One region of the Streptomyces spectabilis genome, then DNA from elsewhere that is predicted to be linked to it. Evidence: riboswitches for the same ligand, from Rfam matches in the RefSeq annotation. Region 1 holds a riboswitch; each other region holds the start of a gene.
The links. A riboswitch is a leader RNA that binds a small molecule or an ion and turns the genes downstream of it on or off. The one in region 1 is predicted to bind cobalamin.
Positions count from the first base shown of each region.

Region 2: linked by a shared signal. The riboswitch ahead of CP982_RS39950 ((2Fe-2S) ferredoxin domain-containing protein) and the one ahead of CP982_RS37470 (CoA-acylating methylmalonate-semialdehyde dehydrogenase) in region 1 are both predicted to bind cobalamin.
Region 3: linked by a shared signal. The riboswitch ahead of CP982_RS16865 (CbtB domain-containing protein) and the one ahead of CP982_RS37470 (CoA-acylating methylmalonate-semialdehyde dehydrogenase) in region 1 are both predicted to bind cobalamin.
Region 4: linked by a shared signal. The riboswitch ahead of CP982_RS12825 (ABC transporter substrate-binding protein) and the one ahead of CP982_RS37470 (CoA-acylating methylmalonate-semialdehyde dehydrogenase) in region 1 are both predicted to bind cobalamin.

Region 1 is NZ_CP023690.1:8,835,576-8,841,224, reverse strand. It holds gene CP982_RS37480 (enoyl-CoA hydratase/isomerase family protein) at 1-231, opposite strand, end outside; gene CP982_RS37475 (acyl-CoA dehydrogenase family protein) at 228-1,403, opposite strand; gene CP982_RS37470 (CoA-acylating methylmalonate-semialdehyde dehydrogenase) at 1,412-2,911, opposite strand; cobalamin riboswitch at 3,084-3,264, opposite strand; gene alaS (alanine--tRNA ligase) at 3,375-5,649, opposite strand, start outside.
Region 2 is NZ_CP023690.1:9,418,847-9,424,495, reverse strand. It holds gene CP982_RS39970 (acyl-CoA dehydrogenase family protein) at 1-15, opposite strand, end outside; gene CP982_RS39965 (PadR family transcriptional regulator) at 114-671, opposite strand; gene CP982_RS39960 (SMP-30/gluconolactonase/LRE family protein) at 765-1,727, opposite strand; gene CP982_RS39955 (cobalamin-binding protein) at 1,893-2,807, shown strand; gene CP982_RS39950 ((2Fe-2S) ferredoxin domain-containing protein) at 2,844-3,251, opposite strand; cobalamin riboswitch at 3,314-3,437, opposite strand; gene CP982_RS39945 (cytochrome P450 family protein) at 3,517-4,737, opposite strand; gene CP982_RS39940 (TetR/AcrR family transcriptional regulator) at 4,964-5,587, shown strand.
Region 3 is NZ_CP023690.1:3,896,846-3,902,494, forward strand. It holds gene CP982_RS16855 (glycoside hydrolase family 6 protein) at 1-913, opposite strand, end outside; gene CP982_RS16860 (ANTAR domain-containing protein) at 1,073-1,894, shown strand; cobalamin riboswitch at 2,314-2,442, shown strand; gene CP982_RS16865 (CbtB domain-containing protein) at 2,481-2,708, shown strand; gene CP982_RS16870 (CbtA family protein) at 2,726-3,568, shown strand; gene CP982_RS16875 (class F sortase) at 3,729-4,352, opposite strand; gene CP982_RS16880 (hypothetical protein) at 4,412-4,930, opposite strand; gene CP982_RS16885 (HAD-IIA family hydrolase) at 5,032-5,649, opposite strand, start outside.
Region 4 is NZ_CP023690.1:2,964,673-2,970,321, reverse strand. It holds gene CP982_RS12845 (asparaginase) at 1-936, shown strand, start outside; gene CP982_RS12840 (haloacid dehalogenase-like hydrolase) at 933-2,090, opposite strand; gene CP982_RS12835 (AraC family transcriptional regulator) at 2,311-3,183, shown strand; gene CP982_RS12830 (VOC family protein) at 3,189-3,650, shown strand; cobalamin riboswitch at 3,648-3,833, shown strand; gene CP982_RS12825 (ABC transporter substrate-binding protein) at 3,870-5,018, shown strand; gene CP982_RS12820 (FecCD family ABC transporter permease) at 5,015-5,649, shown strand, end outside.

The sequences.
Region 1 (5,649 bases):
GGTGCGCGCGTCCTCGTGGATCTGCCGGATGTCGCCGCCCGCGCACAGGCCGCGTTCGCCCGCGCCGGTGAGGACGACGGTCTCGACGGCCGGGTCCGCCGCCCAGGCGGTCAGCGCCTCGTCGACGGCGCGGACCATGGCGTGGGTGAGGGCGTTCAGGGCGCGCGGCCGGTTGAGGGTGATGTGGCCGGCGCGCCCCTCGGTGCGGATCAGGACGGGCTCCTCGGTCATCGCAGCGCTCCCGTGAGGCCGCGGGCCACGATCAGACGCATGATCTCGTTGGTTCCTTCCAGGATGCGGTGGACGCGCAGGTCGCGGACGAGCTTCTCGATGCCGTACTCCGTCAGATAGCCGTAGCCGCCGTGGAGTTGGAGGGCGCGGTCGGCGACGGAGTGGCCGGTGTCGGTGGCGAACCGCTTGGCCATGGCGCACAGCTGCGGTGCCTGCGGGTCGCGCTGGTCGAGGGCCTGCGCGGCCTGCCGGACCAGGGCGCGGGCCGCCGCGAGCTCGGTCGCCATGTCGGCGAGCTCGAAGCGCAGCGCCTGGGCGTCGAGCAGCGGGGCCCCGAACGCCTCCCGGTCCGCGAGGTGGACGAGGCTGCGGTCGAGGGCGCTGCGGGCACCGCCGAGGGAGCAGGCGGCGATGCCGAGGCGGCCGCCGTTCAGGGCGTTCATGGCGATGCGGAAGCCGTCGCCCTCGGCGCCGAGCAGCCGGTCGGCGGGCACGCGCACGCCGTCGAGGACGACCTGCCGGGTGGGCTGCGCGTTCCAGCCCATCTTCTTCTCGTTCGCGCCGAAGGACAGGCCGGGGTCGTCGCGTTCGACGACGAACGCGGACACGCCCTCGGATCCGCCGCCGCCGGTGCGGGCCATCACCACGTACACGTGGGAGGCGCCCGCGCCGGAGATGAACTGCTTGACGCCGGTGAGGACGTACGCGTCGCCGTCGCGCTCGGCGCGGGTGCTCAGGGCGGCCGCGTCGGAGCCCGCGCCCGGCTCGGTGAGGCAGTAGCTGCCGAGCCGGTCCATGGAGGTCAGCGGCCCCAGCCAGCGGGCGCGCTGGGCCCGGTCGCCGTAGTGGTCGATCATCCAGGCGACCATGTTGTGGATGGACAGATAGCCGGCGACGGAGGGGCAGCCGGAGGCGAGCGCCTCGAAGACGAGGACGCCGTCGGACCGGGTGAGGCCCGAGCCGCCCGCGGCCTCGTCGACGTACACGCCGCCGAGCCCGAGGTCCGCGGCCTTGCGCAGCACGTCGACCGGGAAGTGCTTCTCCTGGTCCCAGGTGACGGCGTGGGGGGCGAGGTGTTCCTCGGCGAAGTCGAGGGTGGTCTCGACGAGCGCGAGCTGGTCCGCGGTGAGCAAGGTGGTGGTCGTGGCGGCGGTGGGGGTCGCGGTCTTCATCGGGCCGCTCACGCCGTCGTCGGGATCGTGAAGCTCGCGCCGTCCTTCGCCCCCGAGGGCCAGCGCGAGGTGACGGTCTTGGTGCGGGTGTAGAAGCGGATGGCGTCCGGGCCGTGCTGGTTGAGGTCGCCGAATCCGGAGCGCTTCCAGCCGCCGAAGGTGTGGTACGCGACGGGGACCGGGATGGGCACGTTGACGCCGACCATGCCGGTGTCCACGCGCCGGGTGAAGTCGCGGGCCGTCCCGCCGTCGCGGGTGAAGAGCGCGACGCCGTTGCCGTAGGGGTGCTCGGTGGGCAGCCGCAGCGCCTCTTCGTAGTCGGCTGCCCGTACGACGGACAGGACGGGGCCGAAGATCTCCTCCTGGTAGATCCGCATGTCCGGGGTGACGCGGTCGAAGAGGGACGCGCCCGCGAAGAACCCGCGCTCGTGGCCGGGCAGGGTGAAGTCGCGCCCGTCGACGACGAGTTCGGCGCCCTCCTCGACGCCGAGGTCGACGTAGGAGCGGACGCGGTCGACGGCGTCGCGGCCGACCAGCGGCCCGAAGTCGGCCTCGGGGTCGTCGGAGCGGCCGATGCGCAGGGCTCCGACGCGCGCCTTGATGCGAGCGACGAGGGCGTCGGCGGTGGCCTCGCCGACCGGGACCGCCACGGAGATCGCCATGCAGCGCTCGCCCGCGGAGCCGTAGCCCGCGCCGATCAGCGCGTCGACGGCCTGGTCGAGGTCCGCGTCCGGCATCACGATCAGGTGGTTCTTGGCGCCGCCGAAGCACTGGGCGCGCTTGCCGTGGGCGGCGGCGGTGGCGTACACGTGCGCGGCGATCGGCGTGGAGCCGACGAAGCCGAGCGCCTTGACGCGCGGGTCTTCCAGGAGCGTGTCGACGGACTCCTTGCCGCCGTTGAGGACGTTCAGGACGCCGGGCGGCAGGCCCGCTTCGAGGAACAGCTCGGCGAGGCGCAGCGGTACGGACGGGGCGCGCTCGGACGGCTTGAGAATGAAGGCGTTGCCGCACGCCAGCGCGGGTGCGGCCTTCCAGAGCGGGATCATCGCGGGGAAGTTGAAGGGCGTGATCCCGGCGACGACGCCGAGGGGGCGGCGCAGCGAGTGCACGTCGATGCCGGTCCCGGCGTTGTCGGTGAACTCGCCCTTGAGCAGGTGCGGGATGCCCGCGGCGAACTCCACGACCTCCAGGCCGCGCTGGAGGTCGCCGTGCGCGTCGGCGACGGTCTTGCCGTGCTCGGCCGACAACAGGCGGGCCAGGGAGTCGCGTTCGCCCTCGACGAGCTGGAGGAACCGGAGCAGGACGCGGGCGCGGCGCTGCGGGTTCCACTCGCCCCAGGCGGGCTGCGCCTCGGCGGCGTTCGCGATCGCCGCCTCGGTGTCCGCGCGGTGCGCGAGGGGGACGCGCGCCTGGACGTCGCCGGTGTTGGGGTCGTACACGTCGGCGTGCTTTCCCGAGGTTCCCGGGGTGTGCTCGCCGCCGACGAGATGGGTCAGTTCACGGACCATGGGGGCCTGCTTCTTTCGTCAGGTGTGGTCCGGGGACGGCAGGGCCGGGCCGCGCGCCTCCGCGGGCACGCGGAACGGCCTTCAGACAGCGGGGGTCACCGCTCGCAGGTCCGGAATTCCAGGGTCGCGGGTGCGCACCGGGGCCATGCGTGTCTGCTCCATCCTCGTGGACAACACGGAACACCCCACGGCCGGTATCCTGACTCCCGGATCAGCGCGCGCTCCCCCGCCTTCCCAACGGACTTCTCCGTCAGTGGCGTTCGAACCTCCACGGGAACGCGCTCCCCGGTCACAGTGGCGGGACCGTGCCGGATTCACACCGGCTTCCCTGCACCGCGGGCCTTGGTCACGACGATATACTTGGACGTCCTAGTAAGTCCACAGAGGCCAACCCCTGCCCCACCCCTGTCGCCCCCTCGGCGGCCGCCGTGTCCCCGCACGGCGGCCGCCCGTCACCCGGCCGCTAGGCGCCGAGTTCCTCGCGTACGACGCCGGGGAGCCCGGCCACCGCGGCCGCGAGCCGCTCCCGGTCCGCTCCGCCGCCCTGCGCCACCTCGTCCGAGCCGCCGCCGCGTCCGCCGAGCAGCCGCTTGACCAGGGCGGAGGCCGACAGACCCGCTGTCCTTGCCGCTTCGTTCACGGCCACGGCGAGGACCGGCTTGGCGCCGGAGAGAGTCACGGCGGCCACGCCGGGGCGCTCGGCGCGCAGCCGTCCGCGCACTTCGACGGCCAGGGCCCGCGCGGCGCCCGCGTCGCCGTCCGTCGTCGCGGTGGCCACGTACGCGCCCGCCACCTCGACGGCCTGCCCGGCGAGTTCGGCGGCGCGGGCGGCACGGGCCGACTGCCGAAGGCGCTCGTTCTCCCGGTCCGCGGCCTTGAGCCGGTCGAGCAACGCGGCGACCCGGTCGGGGAGTTCGGCGCGCGGCGCCTGCACCTGCTCGGCGATCCGGGCGACCAGGTCGCGCTCGCGCGCGAGATAGCCGAAGCCCTCGACGCCGACCGCGGCCTCCAGGCGCCGCATGCCCGCGCCCACCGACGACTCGGCGGTCAGGGCGACCACGCCGACCTGGGACGCGTGCTCGACGTGGGTGCCGCCGCACAGCTCGCGCGACCAGGCACCGCCGATCTCGACCACCCGGACCCGCTCGCCGTACGTCTCGTCGAACAGCGCCAGCGCGCCGAGCTCCTTGGCCTCGGGCAGCGTCATCCAGCGCACGCCGACGGGCAGGTCGCGGCGGAGCGCCCGGTTGGCGGCCTCCTCGACCTCGCTGCGGACGGTGGCGGAGAGGCCCCCGCGCCAGGGGAAGTCGAGCCGCAGATAGCCGGGGCGGTTGTAGGAGCCGGACTGCAGGGCGGTCGGGCCGAGGATCTCGCGCAGGGCGGCGTGCAGCACGTGGGTGCCCGAGTGGGCCTGGCGCGCACCGAGCCGCCACTCGGGGTCGACGGCGGCGTGCACGCGACCGCCGACGGCCAACTCACCTGCGGTGACCCTGATCTGATGGGCCACCAGGCCGGGCAGCGGCCGCTGCACATCGAGCACATCGGCTTCGAGGGACGCACCGGAGAGCCGTCCGGCGTCGCTGTCCTGCCCACCGGACTCGGCGTAGAACGGCGTGCGGTCGAGGACGGCGGTGACGATCTCGCCGGCGCGGGCGAGGGGCACGGGGCCGGCCGGGCCCATGAGCGCGAGGACGCGGGAGTCCGTCGCCAGGGTGTCCCAGGCACGCCAGTCGGTCGGCCCGTGCTCGTCGAGGACGGCGCGCAGGGCCGAGGTGTCGATTGCGGACCCGGACTTGCGGGCGCGGGCGTCGGCGCGGGCCCGCTCGCGCTGCTCGCGCATGAGGGCCGTGAAGCCCTCGCGGTCGACCTCGACGCCCTGCTCGGCGGCCATCTCCAGGGTGAGGTCGATGGGAAAGCCGTAGGTGTCGTGCAGCAGGAAGGCCTTGGCGCCGGGCAGTTGGCGGCCGCCGTCGGCCTTGACCCGGGTGACGGCGGTGTCCAGGACCGTGGTGCCCTGCTTGAGGGTGGCGCGGAAGGCGTCCTCCTCGCCCTGGGCCTGGTCGGCGATGCGCGCGTAGGCGTCGGCGACCTCGGGGTAGCTCGGCGCCATCCGGTCGCGGGCGACGGCCAGCAGGTCCGCGAGGGCCGGGTCGCCGTGGCCGAGCTGGCGCATGGAGCGCACGGCGCGGCGCAGGATGCGGCGCAGGACGTAGCCGCGGCCCTCGTTGCCGGGCGCGGTGCCGTCGGCGAGCAGCATCAGGGCGGTGCGGACGTGGTCGGCGACGACGCGAAGGCGCACGTCCTGGGCGGCGTCGGCGCCGTAGCGCACCCCGGCGAGTTCGGCGGCGCGGTCGAGGACGGGCCGGGTCTCGTCGATCTCGTACAGATTGTCGACGCCCTGGAGCAGGGTGGCCATGCGCTCCAGGCCCATGCCGGTGTCGATGTTGCGGCGCGGGAGTTCGCCGAGGATCGGGTAGCCGGTCTTGCCGGTGCCCTCGCCGCGCTCGTACTGCATGAAGACGAGGTTCCAGAACTCCATGTACCGGTCCTCGTCGACGGCCGGGCCGCCCGCGCGGCCGAGCGCGGGACCCCGGTCGTAGTACAGCTCCGAGCAGGGGCCGCAGGGTCCGGGCACGCCCATGGACCAGAAGTTGTCCTCGTCGCCTCGGGCCACGATGCGCTCGTCGGGCAGGTCGGCGACGCGCCGCCACAGGCCGCGCGACTCGTCGTCGGAGTGG
Region 2 (5,649 bases), 580 kb from region 1:
CAGCGCGTCGGCCATGGCCAGTCGCCTTTCCGGCTCGGGGTCGGGGAGGTCCCGGACGTCGTGGAAGGGAAGGGGGTGGGGAAAGCTGGAGGTGCGGGAGAGCTGTGGATACGTCAGCGCCGGGCGCCGAGCCGTTCGAGGGTGTCGATCACGTCGTCGAGCCAGGCGAGCGTCATCTGCTCGTACGCGATGCCGCCGCGCAGCACGACGTGCTGGAGCTCCTGGCGGTCGTCGAGGGGAGCGGGGGCCTCGGGTCCGGTGAAGTCGCGCCGCTCCCCCGCGAGGTAGTGCGCGAGCCGCTCGGCGTGCGCCTGGCGGTAGCGCCGCACCTCGCGGATCAGCGCGGCCGGGTCGTCGAAGGCCGCGCCACGGATCTTCACGGCGAGCTCGTGCCGGACGCTCTCGGGTTCGATCGGCTCGTGCAGCCACCCGGAGAGCGCGGCGCGGCCGAGGGCCGCGACGGAGTACTCCTTCTTGTCGGGGCGGTCCTGCTGCGCCACCTCGCGGGCCTCGATCCAGGCGTCGCTCTCCATGCGCTTGAGGACGCGGTAGATCTGCTGGTGCGTGGCGGTCCAGAAGTAGCCGATGGACCGGTCGAACCGCCGGGCCAGCTCGTAACCGGAGCCCGGCTGCTCCAGCAGGGAGACGAGGATCGCGTGCTCAAGCGCCATGCCCGAATCCTTCTATGCAACTCGTTGCATAGACAAGCGGTGCCGTCCAGGTGAGACACGGCTCACCCGGACCGGCACGGCGGCTTCGGCCGTCTACGAGGGGTCGGCACCCGCGGGCACTTCGTAGATCTTCCCGTCGACGCCCGCCCGGTAGAGCCTGCCCGCGGAGAAGCCGCGGTCGCCGTGGCCGTAGGCGACCTGGGTGGAGAGGTGGAGGCCCGAGGCCACGGCGCACAGGCGCCCGTCCTCGACGCGCCAGATCTGGCCCGCCGCGTGGGTGGTGATCAGTGGCCGCCCCTTGCTGTCGAGGGTGAGCCCGTCGGGGAGCGCGAGGACGTCGGACGGTGCCACCGAGACCCAGCGCCGCGGGTGTGCCGGGTCGTCGGCCGGGATCCGGTAGAGGCCGGGGGCGACCGTGGTCTGGATGACGTAGACCTGCTCCCCGTCCGGGGACACGGCGATCCCGTTGGACTGGGGCACCCTGGCCCAGGCCGGGTCGACCTCGCCGTCCGGCGTGACGCGGCCGATGTTCCGCCCGCCCAGGGTCGTGGTGTACACGGTGCCGTCGGCCGCGAGCGCGACGCCGTCGATGCCGCCGAGCCCGGCGGCGTACGTCGTGACCTCGCCGGTGTCCGGGTCCACGAGGAGGAGCTTCGACGTGGGCAGCGCGTCGCCGGTGAGCGAGTGCAGGACGTCGTTGCCGGTGCCGACGAGGAGGCGGCCGTCGTCCCGCACGACGATCCCGCCGTTGGCGCCCACGTTTCCGGTGAGGGGTACGGGGGTGCGGCCCGGCGCGTCGATCCGGTAGACGCGGCCGGTGAAGTACGCGGTGGCGAACATCCGGCCGTGCCGGTCGACGACGATCGACTCGACCCAGTCGGGGATGCGCGCCACCTGCGCCGGCGCTCCCGGTCCCGTGGCGGCACAGGCCGGTGCCGCGGACGCGGGGGCGGGTGCGAGCACACCCGCGGCCGCGGCCAGCAGAGCCAGCGACACGATGCCGCGGCCCGGCCCCCGTAAGACTCCGCGCGGCGCCCTGCTCACCTTCAACGTCATCGGTTCCCCTCCGTCGTCGGGTCGGTCTGCCCGGCGAAGTATCGGGGCCGGGGGCCGCGAGCACCACAGCCAGGGGGCGTCTGCTCGGACACACCGGCGGGGGTCGGGGCCGCGACCGGGGCCGGGGCGGGACCGGGGCGAGGACCAGGGCCTTAGGGTCGGCACATGCGCATCGTCTCCCTGCTCCCCGCCGCCACCGACATCGTCGCCGAACTGGGCCTGGCGGACCGGCTCGTCGGGCGCACCCACGAGTGCGACTGGCCGCCGCGCGCGGTGGCGTCCGTGCCCGTGGTGACCGGTGCCGACCTGGATCAGGAGACCTTGAGCAGCCGTGAGATCTCCGACGCGGTGGGCGGTTCCGCCCACTCCGGGTCCTCGCTGTACACCCTCGACACCGAGGTGCTCGCGGCCCTGCGGCCCGATGTGGTCCTCACGCAGGACCTGTGCGACGTCTGCGCGGTGTCGTACGAGAGGGTCAGCCGCACCGTGCGGCTCCTGGACGCGGGCACCCGGGTCCTGAGCCTGGAGCCGCGCACCCTGGACGACGTACTGGACTGCCTGGTCACGGTCGGCACCGTGCTCGGGGTGCGGGAGTCCGCCGAGCTGCGCCGGGCCGAGCTGCGGGCCCGTCTGGAGCGGGTGCGCGAGCGGACCGCCGGACGTCAACGGCCCCGGGTGGTCGCGATCGAGTGGCTGGATCCGCTGTGGCCCGCCGGGCACTGGGTGCCCGAACAGATCGCCGCCGCCGGGGGCGAACCGCTCCTTGCCGCGCCCGGCGAGCACACCGCACCCATGACCTGGGACGCGGTGCGCGCGGCCCGGCCGGAGGTGCTGCTCGTCCTGCCGTGCGGCTTTCCGCCCGAGCGGACGCTGCGCGAGACGGACCTGCTCACCCGGCTGCCCGGCTGGTCCGAGCTGCCCGCCGTCCGGGCCGGGCGCGTCTGGGTCCTGGACGGGCCCGCGTACTTCAACCGCCCCGGCCCGCGCGTCGTGCGCGGGGCCGAGGTGCTGGCCCACGTCCTGCACGGGGTGCGGGCCGGGACGGCGGTGACCCCGGCGGAGGCGCGCCCGTTCCGCTGACGGCGAGGCCCCGACGCCCCGGCCCGGCGCGGCCGTTCAGGACACGGCGCGGCGGCGCGGCGGGGTGAAGGCGTACAGGTCGAGGATCTCCGGTCGCGGGGCGACGCCCGGGCCTCCGGCGCGGACCCAGGCGACGATGTCCTCGGTCGCGTCCGCGTCGTTGACCAGGCCGAGCCACACCGGTCGGGCACCGGCCGCACGGCCCTCGGCGGAGGGCTGGACCACGATGACGTTGGCCTGGTCGCACACGTCCAGGCAGGCCGAGACGCGCACGGGCGCCTCGGCCCGCAGGCGCGCGGTCTGCGCGGCGTGGTCGACGCCTGTCACCTTCGGGCTGCCGCAGCAGCAGTCCCGGCACACGACGACCCGGCAGGGCGCCGGGGCGGCGGCCGCCCCGGAACTCCGCGCGGCCCCTGCTGACTTGCCGACCGGTCTTGCGGGCATGCCGCGTCCTGCCTCTCTCCGGGGAGATCCGCCCCGGTGTTCCGTGGAGGAGGCGACCGCGTGAGTCTCCTGGCTCTCGGGTCGATGCCCGTCCCGGCCTTCCCACCCCTCGCGGGGCAGTGGCCAGTCGGGACAGGCTCGCCGATCACAGTGGCGGGACCGCGCCGGATTCACACCGGCTTCCTCGGACCGCCGTCGCCTTGTCGCCCGTCATCATTCCATCCGGCCGTCCGGTGGTACCCGGGGGCCCGGCTCCGGGGCCGCGCTATCCGCCGTACAGGGTGACCGGCAGGGCCTGGACGCTGTTGCTGACGAAGGACGGCAGCGGCACCAAATCGGCGCGCGGTACGGCGAGTTCCAGGTGCGGGAACCGCCGGAACAGAGCGGGCAGGGCGATGCCCGCCTCAAGGCGCGCCAGGGCGGCGCCGAGGCAGTAGTGCGGGCCGTGCCCGAAGGACAGGTGTTTCGGCCGGGGGCGCGCGATGTCGAACTCGGCGGCGTCGGCGCCGAATCGGCCGGGGTCGCGGCCCGCGGCCGCGTACGAGGCGAGGATGGCCTCGCCGCGCGGGATCACCACGGTGCCGACGGGGATGTCGTCGAGGGCGTAGCGCAGCGGGAAGTGCGCGACGGGCGAGTCCCACCGCAGGGTCTCCTCCACCACGGCGTCCCACGGCCGTCGTCCGGTCGTGACGGCGGCGCGCTGTTCGGGGTGGGTGAGCAGGGCGGCGGTCGCGTTGGTGATCAGGTTGAGGGTGGTGCCGTGGCCCGCGACGAGAACCAGGATCAGGGTGCCGATCAGCTCCGGCTCCGAGAGCCGGTCGCCGTCGTCGCGCACGGCGATCAGCCGGCTGGTCAGGTCCTCCCCCGGCCGCGCCCGCCGTTCGGCGACGAGGTCGCCGAGGAGCGCGTGCAGCCGTCGTTGGGTGGCGATGGTCTCGTCGGGCGTGGTGACGCTGCTGGTCAGGCTGGCGGAGAGGGTCCGGAACTCGTCGAAGCGCTCCTCCGGCACGCCGAGGAGGTCCCCGATCACGGCCATGGGCAGCGGATAGGCGAAGTGCCGGCGCAGGTCCACGGCGTCGCCGCCGCGCTCCGCGAGGGCGTCGAGAAGCCGCAGCGTGATCGCCTCGACGCGGGGCCGCATCGCGGCGACGCGCCGCGCGGTGAAGGCCTGGGTGACCAGGTCCCGCAGGCGGCGGTGCTCTTCGCCGTCGGCGGTGGTCATGCCGCGGTTGGTGACCACGCTGATCAGCGGCCACCCCTCCGGCACCTCTCCCGCGCGCCACGCGGACCAGTGCGCCGGGTCCTTGGCCGTACGGGGGTCCGCCAGGAGTTCTCGGAGCAGGTCGTGGCGGGTGATCACCCAGGCGGGCACCCCGCCGGGCAGCCGCACCCGCACGGCGGGGCCCAGCGCGCGGAGCTTCTCGTTCTCGCCGTGGATGTCACCGGCGCTCGCGTCGAGGCGGAAGAGGGGGGTCTGGGTGTCCACGGGTCACCTCTGGCTGGTCGACGACGGGGTCGATCGTGGAGCGCGTGCGCGGGACGGCGACTGGATCGTACGGTTGCGCGCGCGCCCGGAGAAGAGTGCGCGCGGCACCTGTCCGGCGAGTCGCACGCACGTTCCAGCCGGGTTGTTCGGTCGAGTTGTCCCTCGAGTCGCTCCGCCGAGTTGTTCAGTCGACTTTTTCGGCTGACTATGTCGCTACTATGTACGCATGGCTCATGTGACTGCGGCCGAGCGCCGCCCCCAGCTGATCAAAGCGGCCATCGCCCTCATGGCCAGGGAGGGTGTCGCCGCCGGAAGCACCCGCGCCATCGCCGCCGAGCTCGGTGTCGCCCAGGCGACGGTGCACTACACCTTCGGCACCAAGGAAGACCTGTACCGCGCCGTCATGGAGCAGCTCAGCCAGGACCTGCTGGCACAGGTCCGGGAGTCCGCGCCTGCGGACGCCGGTTTCGAGGAAACGCTCGCCGCGCTCACCGGGGCGCTGTGGCGCACCGTGGGCGAGCAGCCCGCCAGCCATCAGTTGCTCACCGAACTGACCATGTACGCCCTGCGGACACCGGCGTTGCACGAGGCTCTGGAGAGTCACTTCCGCCAAGCGCACGACGTGGCGGCGCAGTTGGTGACGGAGGCGGCCGAGCGCACCGGCCAGCGGCTCGCCGCGTCCCCCGACACCATCGCTCGCTTCCTGCTCGCCGGTTTCGACGGGCTCATCCTGCAGCGTCTGGCCCTGCCGGACGAGGAGGCCGAACGGCACGTCGTGCGGGCCCTGGCCGCGGGGGCGGCGGCGCTGGCGGGCGGCACCCTCGGCCTGCCGCGGGCGGCCGGCGCCTGACAGCGCGCGAAGCGGCCACCTCCCCTGCTCGGAGTCGGGGGAGGTGGCCGCTTCGCGTGGTG
Region 3 (5,649 bases), 4.9 Mb from region 1:
ACGGGTCGCCCGTCTTGGTGGTGGGGGCTTCGCCCAGGGCCCGCCCAGGGGGATTGCACCAGGGGTCCTTGCCCTTGCCGGTGTAGGGCCCGCGCCCATTGCGGCTCGTGTCGATGACGAAGGGCTTGTCACCGACCTTGGCGGACAGGGTCTTGCCGTAGGCCACGCTGGCCTCGGTGGTCTGGAAGTTGGAGACGTTCACCGCGAAGCCGTCGGCCTGCTCGACGCCGGAGCGCTTCAGCGGCTCGTACAGACCGTCGGGGTGCGACCAGCCCGCGTTGCCCGCGTCCAGGTAGACCTTGGTGTTCTTCAGGGACTTCAGCTTGGTGATGGCGCCCCTGAGGAGGTCGTAGCGCTCCTCGTGGAACTGCTCGGGCGTGCACTTGTCGACCATGTGCAGGACCGCGTCCGGCTCCAGGACGACCGTGGCGGCGCGGTCGCCGATGCCCTTGGCCACGCCGTCGATCCACGCGCGGTAGGCGTTGCCGTCGGCGGCGCCGCCCTTGGAGAACTGGCCGCAGTCACGGTGCGGGATGTTGTAGAGCACGAGGAGGGCGTCCCGGTCGGCCTTCTCGGCCGCCTCGGTGAAGCCGCGCGCCTCGTCCTCCGGCTTCTCCGGGCCGATCCACTCGCCGACGGGCTGCTCGGCGATCTTCCGGATCCGCGCCGCCTCGTCCTTCTTGCCGTCCTTCTCGTACGTGGCGACCTGCCGGGCCGCGTTCCCGTCGGGATTGACCCAGAACGGGTCGGTGTCCTTGGGCTGTTGCTTCACCGGACGGGTGGCCTCGTCGCCGTCCCCGTCGCCGTCGGACGAGCACCCCGCGAGCAGCAGCGCGGCCCCCGTGAGCGCGACCGCCGCCGAGACCCCCCTGGCCGTGAGACCCCGCCCGCGACCTGTGTTTCTGCGGTACATCCACTCCCCCTTGGGCGCACGGTCCGGTGCTCAATCCTGGCATAACTACGTGACCCTCACGAGGCCGGGAGAGCCCGTCCGGGCAGCTGTAGGAGAGCTGTTACAGCCCTCCGATGCGGGGTAGGCGAAAAGGTTGGGGGGAGGCGAAAGGGAGAGGCCATGAAGGCCATGCCGGACCGCACCCCGGAGCTGGGACTGGCGCGCGCCCTCGTCGAGACCGTGGTCACGGTCGCCGACGACTTCGACGCGGATCGCCACCTGGGCCGCGTCAGCCAGGTCTGCGCGGAGCTCTTGGACACGCTCGCCGCGGGCGTGATGTACACGGACGCGCAGGACACGGTGCGGATCGCCACGAGCCGCCGCGGGGAGCGGCTCGCGCGCGAACTGCTCGAAGCCCAGCACCTGGGCGGCCCCTGCATCGACTGCTTCGGCAGCGGCAAGCCCGTGGGTCCCGTCCGGCTCGCCGCGCGGGACGCGGTGGCCCGCTGGCCGGAGTTCGCGGCACGGGCCACCGCGCAGGGCGTCGACGTCGCCTTGGCTGTGGCGCTGCGGGCGCGGGGGCGCGTCTTCGGCGTGCTCGGCGTCTTCGCGGCGGAGTGGCGGCCGGACGGTGCGCCGGGTGCGCCCGCGGCCGACGGGGTCACGGGCCCGGCGCCCCAGGACCCCGGGCAGGAGAGCGCGTTGGGGCTCGCGCAGGCGCTCGCGGATGTCGCGGCCGCCGGGCTGCACAACCAGCGCGCCTACACCGAGTGCCGCGATCTCTCCCGGCAGCTCCAGGCCGCGCTCAGCAGCCGCATCCGGATCGAGCAGGCCAAGGGGATACTGGCCGAGCGCTGGCAGACCGGGACCGACGCGGCCTTCGGCGCGATGCGGCGGTACGCGCGCAGGGAGCGCCTCGTCATGGACACGGTGGCCGGGATGGTGCTCAAGGGGACGCTCGACGACGCGACGCTCCAGGACAGGCACGGCCCGTCCCGGTAAGGGGGCGTGGCCCGGCGTGCACCCGCGCCACCTGCGGCGTTCAGCGAGCGGCGGCAAAAGGCCAGTTGGCGTCAAACTCCCCTAGGCCGAAGCCGACTTCCGCTCTAGAGTCGTGGTGACGGCCCAAGCCCCCGGCCGGAGTGGAGCGTTCCGAACGCGGTGCGGCCCAGGGCGGCCGCGTGCTCCCGGACGTTCCGCGCAGTCCACGACCGATGGACCATCCGAAGCCTCCCGTGCCGACGCCGGGTTCCTCCCGCAGCTCGAGCGCGCGCGGTCGAGGACCGGCCCGGTCGGCGACTCCGGGGGGAGCGGGTCGTTGACCGGGCCAGGTTGTGCCCCGCTCCGGGGCGCACGCCGCCCGCGCGCGGCGCCCTCGCGGGCGCGGCGACTGGTTGACAGTGTCCATGACCACCTGCGACTCTCCCGGCGACAAGTCCATACGTCGAGGCGACGGTTGCCAGGAACCCGGTGCGACTCCGGGACGGTCCCGCCACTGTTACCCCACGCGCACGCCTGGGGAAGTCAGGAACTGAACCCGTCGTCCTCCTGCCATGGGGCGTGGAAACCCCAGAAGGAGAGCCACGGTATGTCCGCTTCCGCTGCGCACAGCGCACCACACACCGACACCGCCGCGATACAGTCCGCGACCATCCAGACCCGCGACTGGCTGATCGCCGCGGGCGCCGTGATCCTCGCGCTCATCACCCTGTACGCGGTCTTCATGGACAACGGCTCGCTGATCTCGGCGACCGGTGACTACCTCCACGAGTTCGCGCACGACGGCAGGCACCTCTTCGGTGCCCCCTGCCACTGATCGGGGCCGCTCGCACCATGACCGCGTCCCCAGAGACTCCCCCTTCCCCGAACTCCCTCACCGCTCCCCGCACTTCGACTCCCGCCGCCTCCCCAGCGGCCCCGTCCCCCGTCCTCGCGCTGCTCGGCCGCGGCCTCGCGGCCGGGAGCCTGGGCGGGCTCGCCGCCGGGCTCTTCTCGCTGCTGCTCGCCGAGCCCCTGATGGACAAGGCGATCCGCGCGGAGGAGGCCCGTTCGCAGGCCCACGAGCAGCATGACGCCGGTGCCGCCGTGCAGCACCACGAGGAGCTGTTCTCACGCTCCACGCAGCACGCGGGCCTGGTCATCGCCCTGGTCGTCGCGGGCCTCGCGATCGGCGTGCTCTTCGCCGTCGCGTACGCCCTCGTGCACCGGCGCGATCCGCGTGCCAACCCCTGGCCGCGGGCGCTCGCGTTCTGCGCGGCCGCGTTCTGCGCGGTCTCCCTCTTCCCCGCCCTGCGCTATCCGGCGATGCCGCCCGGCGTCGGCGACTCCGGCACGGTGGGTGACCGGCAGGCCATGTGGGTCGCGGCGGTCGTGATCAGCGTGCTCGGCATGTTCCTGGTCTGGCAGGTGTACGTGCGCCTCGCCGGCCGGTCGCAGCCGGTGCGGCAGCTCGCGGCGGCGGGCACGGCTGCCGCCGTCCTCGCGCTGCTGTGGGCGCTGCCGGACAACCCGGACCCGACGCCCGTGAGCCCCACGCTCCTGTGGGACTTCCGCATGCTGTCGCTCGCGTCGCACGTGCTGATGTGGGTGGTCTTCGCGGCCGTGTTCGGCGGCATCGGCCTGCGGGCGCTGCGCGCGAGAGCCGGGACCGAGGCCGCCTCGACCCCGGCTGTCTAGGGCGTGTCCGGTGGGTCGGCGTGGAGCAAGGAGCGGCGTCTGGTGCGTGCGATCGCAAGGCGCCGGGATGTCCTCGTAGCGGAGCTACTAGGACATTTCGGCAACGCGGCGAGCGTGCGTGCCAGGCGTCGCGACGCCGCGCCGACCCATCGGACACGCCCTAGGGGCCCACGCCCGTGAGATAGGCGGAGACGACCACGTTCGCCGAGTACGTACGGCTGGCGCGGTCGAAGGTGCCGCCACAAGTGATCAGGCGCAGTTCGGCGCGGCCCTCCTCGCGGGGGCCGTAAGCCGTCTTCGCGTCGAAGTCGTCGCGGCCGAGCACCTGGACGTCGTCCACCGTGAACTCGGCGACGGCCCCGTCGTCCCGCACCACCCGCACCTTCTCGCCGGGGCGCACGGCGCTGAGGTGGTAGAAGACGGCGGGCCTGCTCTCCGTGTCCACGTGGCCCACGAGCAGCGCGGCCCCGGCCGCCCCGGGCCGCACCCCGCCGCCGTACCAGCCGACGACGCCCGGCTGCCCGTACGGCGGCGGGTCGATCGCGCCCACCGCGTCCAGGCCGCGGGCCACCACCGGGGCCCGTACGCCGAGCGAGGGCACGTCCACGCGCTGCGGCCGCGCGTCGGCGAGCGGCTCGTGCGGGCGGGGCAGTTCGAGGCCGGGGGGCCTGCCGACGGCGGCGATGTCCCCGGTGGTCGGGTCGGAGAGGCCGCCGCGCACGTCGGTGATCTCGTTGCCCCACAGCCACAGGCCGACGAGCAGCACGGCCCACGCCACGCCCATGACGAGACGCCTGGTGCCGTGCGGGGCGTCGGCGCCTTCGGGCTCGGGCCCGGCCACGGTCAGTCGGAGCGGCGCCGGCGGACGCTGCGCAGGGCCACGGCGACGGCGGCCGCCCCCGCGAGCACCAGGCCGACGACGGCGTGCCGCGTACCGGGCCCGGCCTCCTCGGCGACCGCGGCCACGGGCTTGAGATCGGCGGTGCCGCCCCCGCCGGCCCGCACGGGCGCCTGCGGCGTGGCCTGGGCACCGCCGGCCCGGACGGTGCCGACGCCCTGGTGCGGGTGCCCGTCGCAGGTCACGGTGATCTCGTACGTCCCCGAGATCCCGGCCCTGAGCCGCGCGGATCCGGTGAGCGTCTTGCCGCCGCTGCCGGTCAGCTCGGCGTCCTTCGCGAACGCGCCGGAGCCCGCGGCGCCCGTCGTGCCGCGGCACCCCGAGACCCGCACCTCGACCTGCCCGCCCGGCACCGCGGCGGCGGGTGTGACCTGGGCCCTGACCTGGTCCTGGTCGTGCGCGGCCGCCGGTCCCGCCACCCCCGCGAGCGCGCCCGCGAGGACGAGACCCCCCGCGCCACGCACGGCAAGCGAACATATACGCATCGTGAACCTCCTGTACCAGCAGATTCACGCGCGCGGGGCGTCAGCGCATCCTCAGGACACCCGTCCGTGCCCGCGCGGGCTCAGACCCGGTCGACGAGATCGGCGATGGAGTCCGCGACCGTGGAGGGCCGGAACGGGTACTGGTCGATGTCGGCCCGCGAGGTAAGGCCTGTGAGCACGAGGAAGGTCTCCATCCCCGCCTCGAGGCCCGCGAGGACGTCCGTGTCCATGCGGTCGCCGATCATCGCGCTCGTCTCCGAGTGCGCCCCGATGGCGTTCAGGCCGGTGCGCATCATCAGGGGGTTCGGCTTGCCCGCGAAGTACGGCTTCTTGCCGGTCGCCTTGGTGATCAGCGCGGCCACGGCGCCGGTGGCGGGCAGCGGGCCCTCCGTGGAGGGGCCGGTCTCGTCCGGGTTGGTGCAGATGAAGCGCGCGCCGTCGTTGATGAGCCGCACGGCCTTGGTCATGGCCTCGAAGGAGTAGGTGCGGGTCTCGCCGAGCACCACGTAGTCCGGGTCGTGGTCGGTCAGGACGTACCCGATGTCGTGCAGGGCGGTGGTCAGGCCCGCCTCCCCGATCACGTACGCCGTGCCGCCGGGCCGCTGGTCGTCGAGGAACTTCGCGGTGGCGAGGGCCGAGGTCCAGATGTTCTCGACGGGCACTTCGAGGCCCATGCGGGTCAGCCGGGCCTGGAGGTC
Region 4 (5,649 bases), 5.9 Mb from region 1:
TCCGCCCACTCCGGCGGCGGCTCCGCGCGCCTCACCGGCTCCCAGACCCTCGCCACCGTTCCCGTACCGGACGACGTCAAGACGGAACTGCACGACTTCCGCAGGCTCCCGGGCTCCTCCCTGACCCTGGAGGACCTGGCCGCCCTCGCGGAGCGCGTGGACGAGGCCACCGCCGCGGGCCACGGCGTCGTGGTCGTCCAGGGCACCGACACCCTGGAGGAGACGGCCTTCCTGCTCGACGTGGTGTGCGCGCCCCGCACCCCGATCGTGGTCACCGGCGCCATGCGCCGCCCGGACCTGCCGGGCGCGGACGGCCCCGCCAACCTCGCCGCCGCGCTCGCGGTCGCCGCCGACCCGCGCTGCCGGGGCCTCGGCGTCCTCGTGGTCCTCGCCGACGAGATCCACGCGGCGCGGCACGCGCGCAAGGCGCACACGACGTCGCTCACCACCTTCGCCTCGCCCGGCGCGGGCCCGCTCGGCCGCGTGGTGGAGGGCGTGCCGCGGATCCTGCTGCGCCCCCAGGAGCCCACCGTGGAGCGCCCGTTGCGGCTGCGGAACGCGGCCCGCGTGGCCCTGTTGACCCTCGCCATCGGCGACGGCGGAGAGCTGCTCGAAGCGGTGGACGACGGCTTCGACGGCCTGGTCGTGGCGGCCTTCGGCGCGGGCCACGCCCCCCAGTGGCTGGTCGAACCGCTCGCGGCCCGCGCCGCCCGGATGCCCGTCGTCCTCGCCTCGCGCACCGGCGCGGGCCCGCTCCTCAGCGAGACCTACCGCGGCCCCGGCTCGGAGGCCGACCTGCTGTCCCGCGGCCTGATCTCCGCGGGCTCCCTCGACGCCCCCAAGGCCCGCCTCCTGCTGCACGCCCTCCTGGCGGACGGCGCGGACCGCCGTGCCGTCGAGGCGGCGTTCCACCGCCTGGACGGGAGCGGCGCCTAGCCGAGCTGCTCCGGCGTCACCGTCAGCCACCCCTTGTCCGCCGTCACGGGCTGCCCCAACTCCTTCTGCCGCGCCGCGTTCTTCCGCTTCATGGCATCGAGCTGCTTCATGTAGCTGTCCTTGCGGTTGACCCACACGCGCACGCCCCCATGCCGTACGTCCGCCGAGTGGAAGAGCATCGGCCCGTCGCTCACCGGCGTGTCCCCGGCCACGAGGACGGGCTTCTTCCACTCGTCGATGTACGTGGAGATCGCCGCGGGCTTGCCCTGGTACCAGGTCAGCGGCGCCCACAGGTTCGGCGTCAGCTCGTAACGGGCGAGCCGCGCGCGGTCCTTCGGCCCGAAACGGCCCTCGGCGATCTCCTTGCGGGCGCTGGTGACGCGGCCGGTCCTCGGGTCCTTCAACTGGAGGCCGACGCCGATGACGTTCTGCGGCTTCACCCCGTACCCGTACTTCGGGTCGGCGAGCACCATCCGCACCAGGTCCTCGCTCGCGGCGCTCACGACGTACACCTCGATCCCGTGCGCGCGCAGCGACTTGTACAGCTCCCGCATGCCGGGGGAGAACTCGGGGCGGTGGACCTCGGTCCGCGTCACCTTCCCGTCCTCGTAGTACGTCGCCGGGATCGGCTTGTCGTACGCGAGCAGCTCGTCGACGTACCCCTTGAGGGTCTTCAGGGTGAAGCCGGAGAAGATCTGCGCGGCCCACGGGTAGCAGACCTGGTCGTCGACCTCGCACAGGCGGTTGTAGTAGCTGTAGAGGCTCTCCTTGTGCGTGGCCGTGTCCTTGAAGGGGATGACCTTCAGCGAGGGGTCCATCGACTTCCGGGTCAGGACGCCCTTCATCTCCAGGAACGGAAGCAGCGCCTCCTCCAGGTCGTTGCGGTACGTCGTGTTGTCCGCGTCGAAGACGGCGTACGCGCCCTTGTGCTCGTTCGCGGCGATGACCTTGCCGAGCCGCGCGGCCACCGGCTCGGGCCAGTGCTCGAGCCCGGCGGCGGCGCGGCCCCCCGCGCCCGCCTGGCTCGCGTCGGCCGTGCCCGCCCCCGGCCACAGCGCGCCGCCCGCGAACACCGCCGCCGCGACCGCTCCCGCGAGGCCGAAGGCCGCCCGCCTGCCCCTGCCCCGTGCTCCGCCTCGTGCTCGTCCAGCCATGGTGGTCCGTTCCTCGGAAGTGATGCGCCGCCCGGTGCGGAGCGGCGGGCCATGCTACGAGCGCGCGCGGGCGATTCCCATGATCGATGTCACCGTGCGTGGCGGGCATGGGACACGGGGGAGCGGGTAGCCGCAGGGGCACGCGCGGGGCGTGCCCGGTCCCGCACCCGGTCCCGTGCCCGACCCCGCACCCGGTCCCGTACGCGGTCACAATGGACGCATGGACACCGCCCTCCGCGAGTTCGTCCGCGCCCCGCTCCCGCCGGAGCAGGGCGGCAAGGTCGTGTCCGCCGTGGGCTACCGCACGAGCGGCGAGCGGCCGGGCCTGCACCGCGGCCTGCCGTCCCCGTATCTGACGCTGATCTTCTCGCTCGACGGGCCCGTCGTCAGCGGCCGCACCGCGGAGCAGGCCACCGGGCCCGACGCCGTGCGCACCGACATCGTCGTGGGCGGCCTGCACCAGAGCCCGGCGTACGTCGTGCAGCCCGAGCACCAGGCGGGCATCCAGCTCGCCGTGCACCCCCTCGCGGCCCGCTCGCTCCTCGGCCTGCCGGCCGCCGAACTGACCGGCGTGCTCGTCACCGACGGCACGGACGTCCTCGGCCGGATCGCCGCCGACGTCCGCGAGCGGCTGTGCGCGGCCGACGGCTGGGACGAGCGGTTCGCCTGCCTCAACGCCTATCTGGCGGGCCGCGCCGCCGACGCCGGGCGCCTCGGCCCGGTGCGCCCCGAGGTCGCCGAGGCCTGGGCCTGGCTCGCCCGGCACCGGGGCGCGGGCACCCTGCGGGGCCTGGCCGCGCACGTCGCGCTCAGCGAGCGCCGCCTCTCGGCCCTGTTCCGCGCCGAGACCGGGGTGACGCCCAAGCAGGCCGCCCGCCTGATGCGGTTCCAGCACGCGAAGGCGCGGATGGTGCGCGCGGTCGTCGCGGGCGCGCCCGCCGACCTCGCCCGCGTCGCCGCCGACTGCGGCTACTACGACCACTCCCACCTGGTGCGCGACTTCCGCCAGTACACGGGAGCGAGCCCGAGCGCCTGGCTGGCCGAGGAGTGCCGGAATATCCAAGCCGGGGGACACCGCGACGGCCAAGACTGAGAGGCATGAACACCACCGAAGCGGTACAGAGCACCCAGACCACCCCGAACCTCCGCGCCCCCGACGTCTGGCCCACCTTCCAGGCCCACGACGCCCCCGCGCTCATCGACTTCCTCGTCACCACCGTCGGCTTCCTGCGCACCGCCGTCTACGAGGACGGCGGCCGCGTCGCCCACGCCCAGCTCGACTGGCCCGAGGGCGGCGCCGTCATGCTCGGCTCGTACGACCCGGAGTCGGCCGCGTGGTGCCTGCAGCCGGGCACGTTCGGCGCGTACGTCGTCACGGACCACGTCGACGCCCTCCACCGCCGCCTCAAGGAGGCGGGCGTGAAGATCATCCGCGAGATCGAGGACCAGCCGTACGGCAGCCGCGAGTTCGCCGTGGAGGATCCGGAGGGCAACAAGTGGTCCTTCGGTACGTACCGTGGCGAACCGCGCCCCGAGCAGGGGTGGGATCCGGCCGGGTGATAGCTTGCGCACGCCAGTCGCGCCCGCACCCGGGCCAGGGAATCCGGTGGGAAACCGGAACTGACGCGCAGCGGTGAGGGGGACGGGCGGGACCAGCGGCCACTGGATGTCACGGACATCCGGGAAGGCGGCCCCGCCCGGACGAACCCGAGTCCGAAGACCTGCTGGCACCGCCGACCGCGCGCCGGGCGGCGGGGTTTCGCAGACCAGGCTCCGCGCATGAGCCATGAGACCCGGGAAGAACCTGTGCCCCCTCTTGCCCCTCTTGCCCCTCTTGCCCCTCGCGCTCTCCGCGCGGCCGCCCGTCCCCGCACCGCCGCCCGCGGTGCCCGCACCGCTCCCGGGGCGCGCCTGACCGCGCTGCTCGCGGCGGGCGGCCTCCTCCTGCTCACCGCCTGCGGCGGCGGCTCGGCCGAGCGGCGGGACGCGGGGGCCAAGGCCGCGGGCTACCCGGTGACGGTCACGTCCTGCGGCAAGAAGGCCGAGGTCACGGCCCCGCCCGAGCGGGCGGTCTCCCTCGACCAGGGCTCCACGGAGATCCTGCTCTCCCTCGGCCTCGCCGACCGCATGGTCGGCACCGGCACCTGGACCGACCCGATCCTGCCCGGACTGGAGAAGCAGAACGCGAAGGTCGAGCGCCTCGCCGACCGCTACCCGTCCCTGGAGAAGGTCCTCTCCAAGGAGCCGGACTTCGTCAGCGCCTCGTTCCTCTACACCGTCGGCAAGGGCGGCGTCGCCGACCGCGCCAAGTTCACCGAGCTGGGCGTCCCCGTCTACGTCTCGCCCAGCGACTGCGCGGGCAAGGACAACGGCGGCGACGGCGACGGCACCCGCACCAAGACGCTCACCATGGACACCGTCTACGGCGAGATCCGCGACCTGGCCCGGGTCTTCCACGTGGAGCGGCGCGGCGAGCGCCTCGTCGCGGACCTCAAGTCCCGCGTCACGAAGGCCAAGCGCACCCTCAAGTCGTCCGACGCGTCCGTCCTGTACTGGTTCTCCGACTCCAAGGCGCCCTACATCGCGGGCTGCTGCGGCGCGCCCGGCGTCATCACCCGCACGCTCGGCGTCCGCAACGCCTTCGCCGACACGCGCGCCGAGTGGCCCCAGGTCAACTGGGAGACCGTGGCCGACCGCGACCCGGACGTCCTCGTCATCGGCGACCTCACCCGCAAGGCCCAGTCGGCCGAGAGCGCCCGGGAGAAGATCAAGTTCCTGGAGTCCAACCCGGTCACCAAGAACCTCACGGCCGTGAAGAAGAAGCGGTACGTACTGCTCAGCGGCCAGGCCCTGAACCCCACGATCCGCACGGTCGACGGCATCGAACAAGTCGCGGCGGGGCTGCGCGAGTTCGGCCTGGCCCGGTGAGCACGGCCGCGCGCGAGCGGGCCCGCGGCGGGTGGCGCCCGGCGCGCGGTGCCTGGCGCACGGCGCTGCTGTGGGCGGCGGGCCTGGTGGCGCTTCCGCTCTCGGTGGCCGTCGCCGTCACCATCGGCCCGGCCGACATCTCCGTACCGGACGTCTGGGCCGCGGTGGCCGCCCACCTCGGCTGGGGCGGGGCCGAACTCACCCCGCTGCGCGACGGCATCGTCTGGAACCTGCGCATGCCGCGCACCCTGCTCGCGGGCGTGTGCGGGGCGGGCCTCGCGGTGTGCGGCGCGGTCCTCCAGTCGCTCCTGCGCAATCCGCTGGCCGACCCGTTCGTCCTCGGCGTGTCCTCCGGGGCGTCCACGGGCGCGGTGGCGGTGGTGGTCCTCGGGGTCGGCGGGGGAGCGCTTTCGGTCTCGGGCGGGGCCTTCGTCGGCGCCCTGTGCGCGTTCGGCCTCGTGCTGCTCCTCAGCCAGGCCCTGGGCGCCACGACGGACCGCGTGGTCCTGTCCGGCGTCGCGGCCATGCAGCTCTTCTCGTCCCTCACCTCCTTCGTCATCCTGACGGCGGCGGACGCGGAGACGACCCGTGGCGTCCTGTTCTGGCTGCTCGGCTCGTTGAGCGGCGCGGA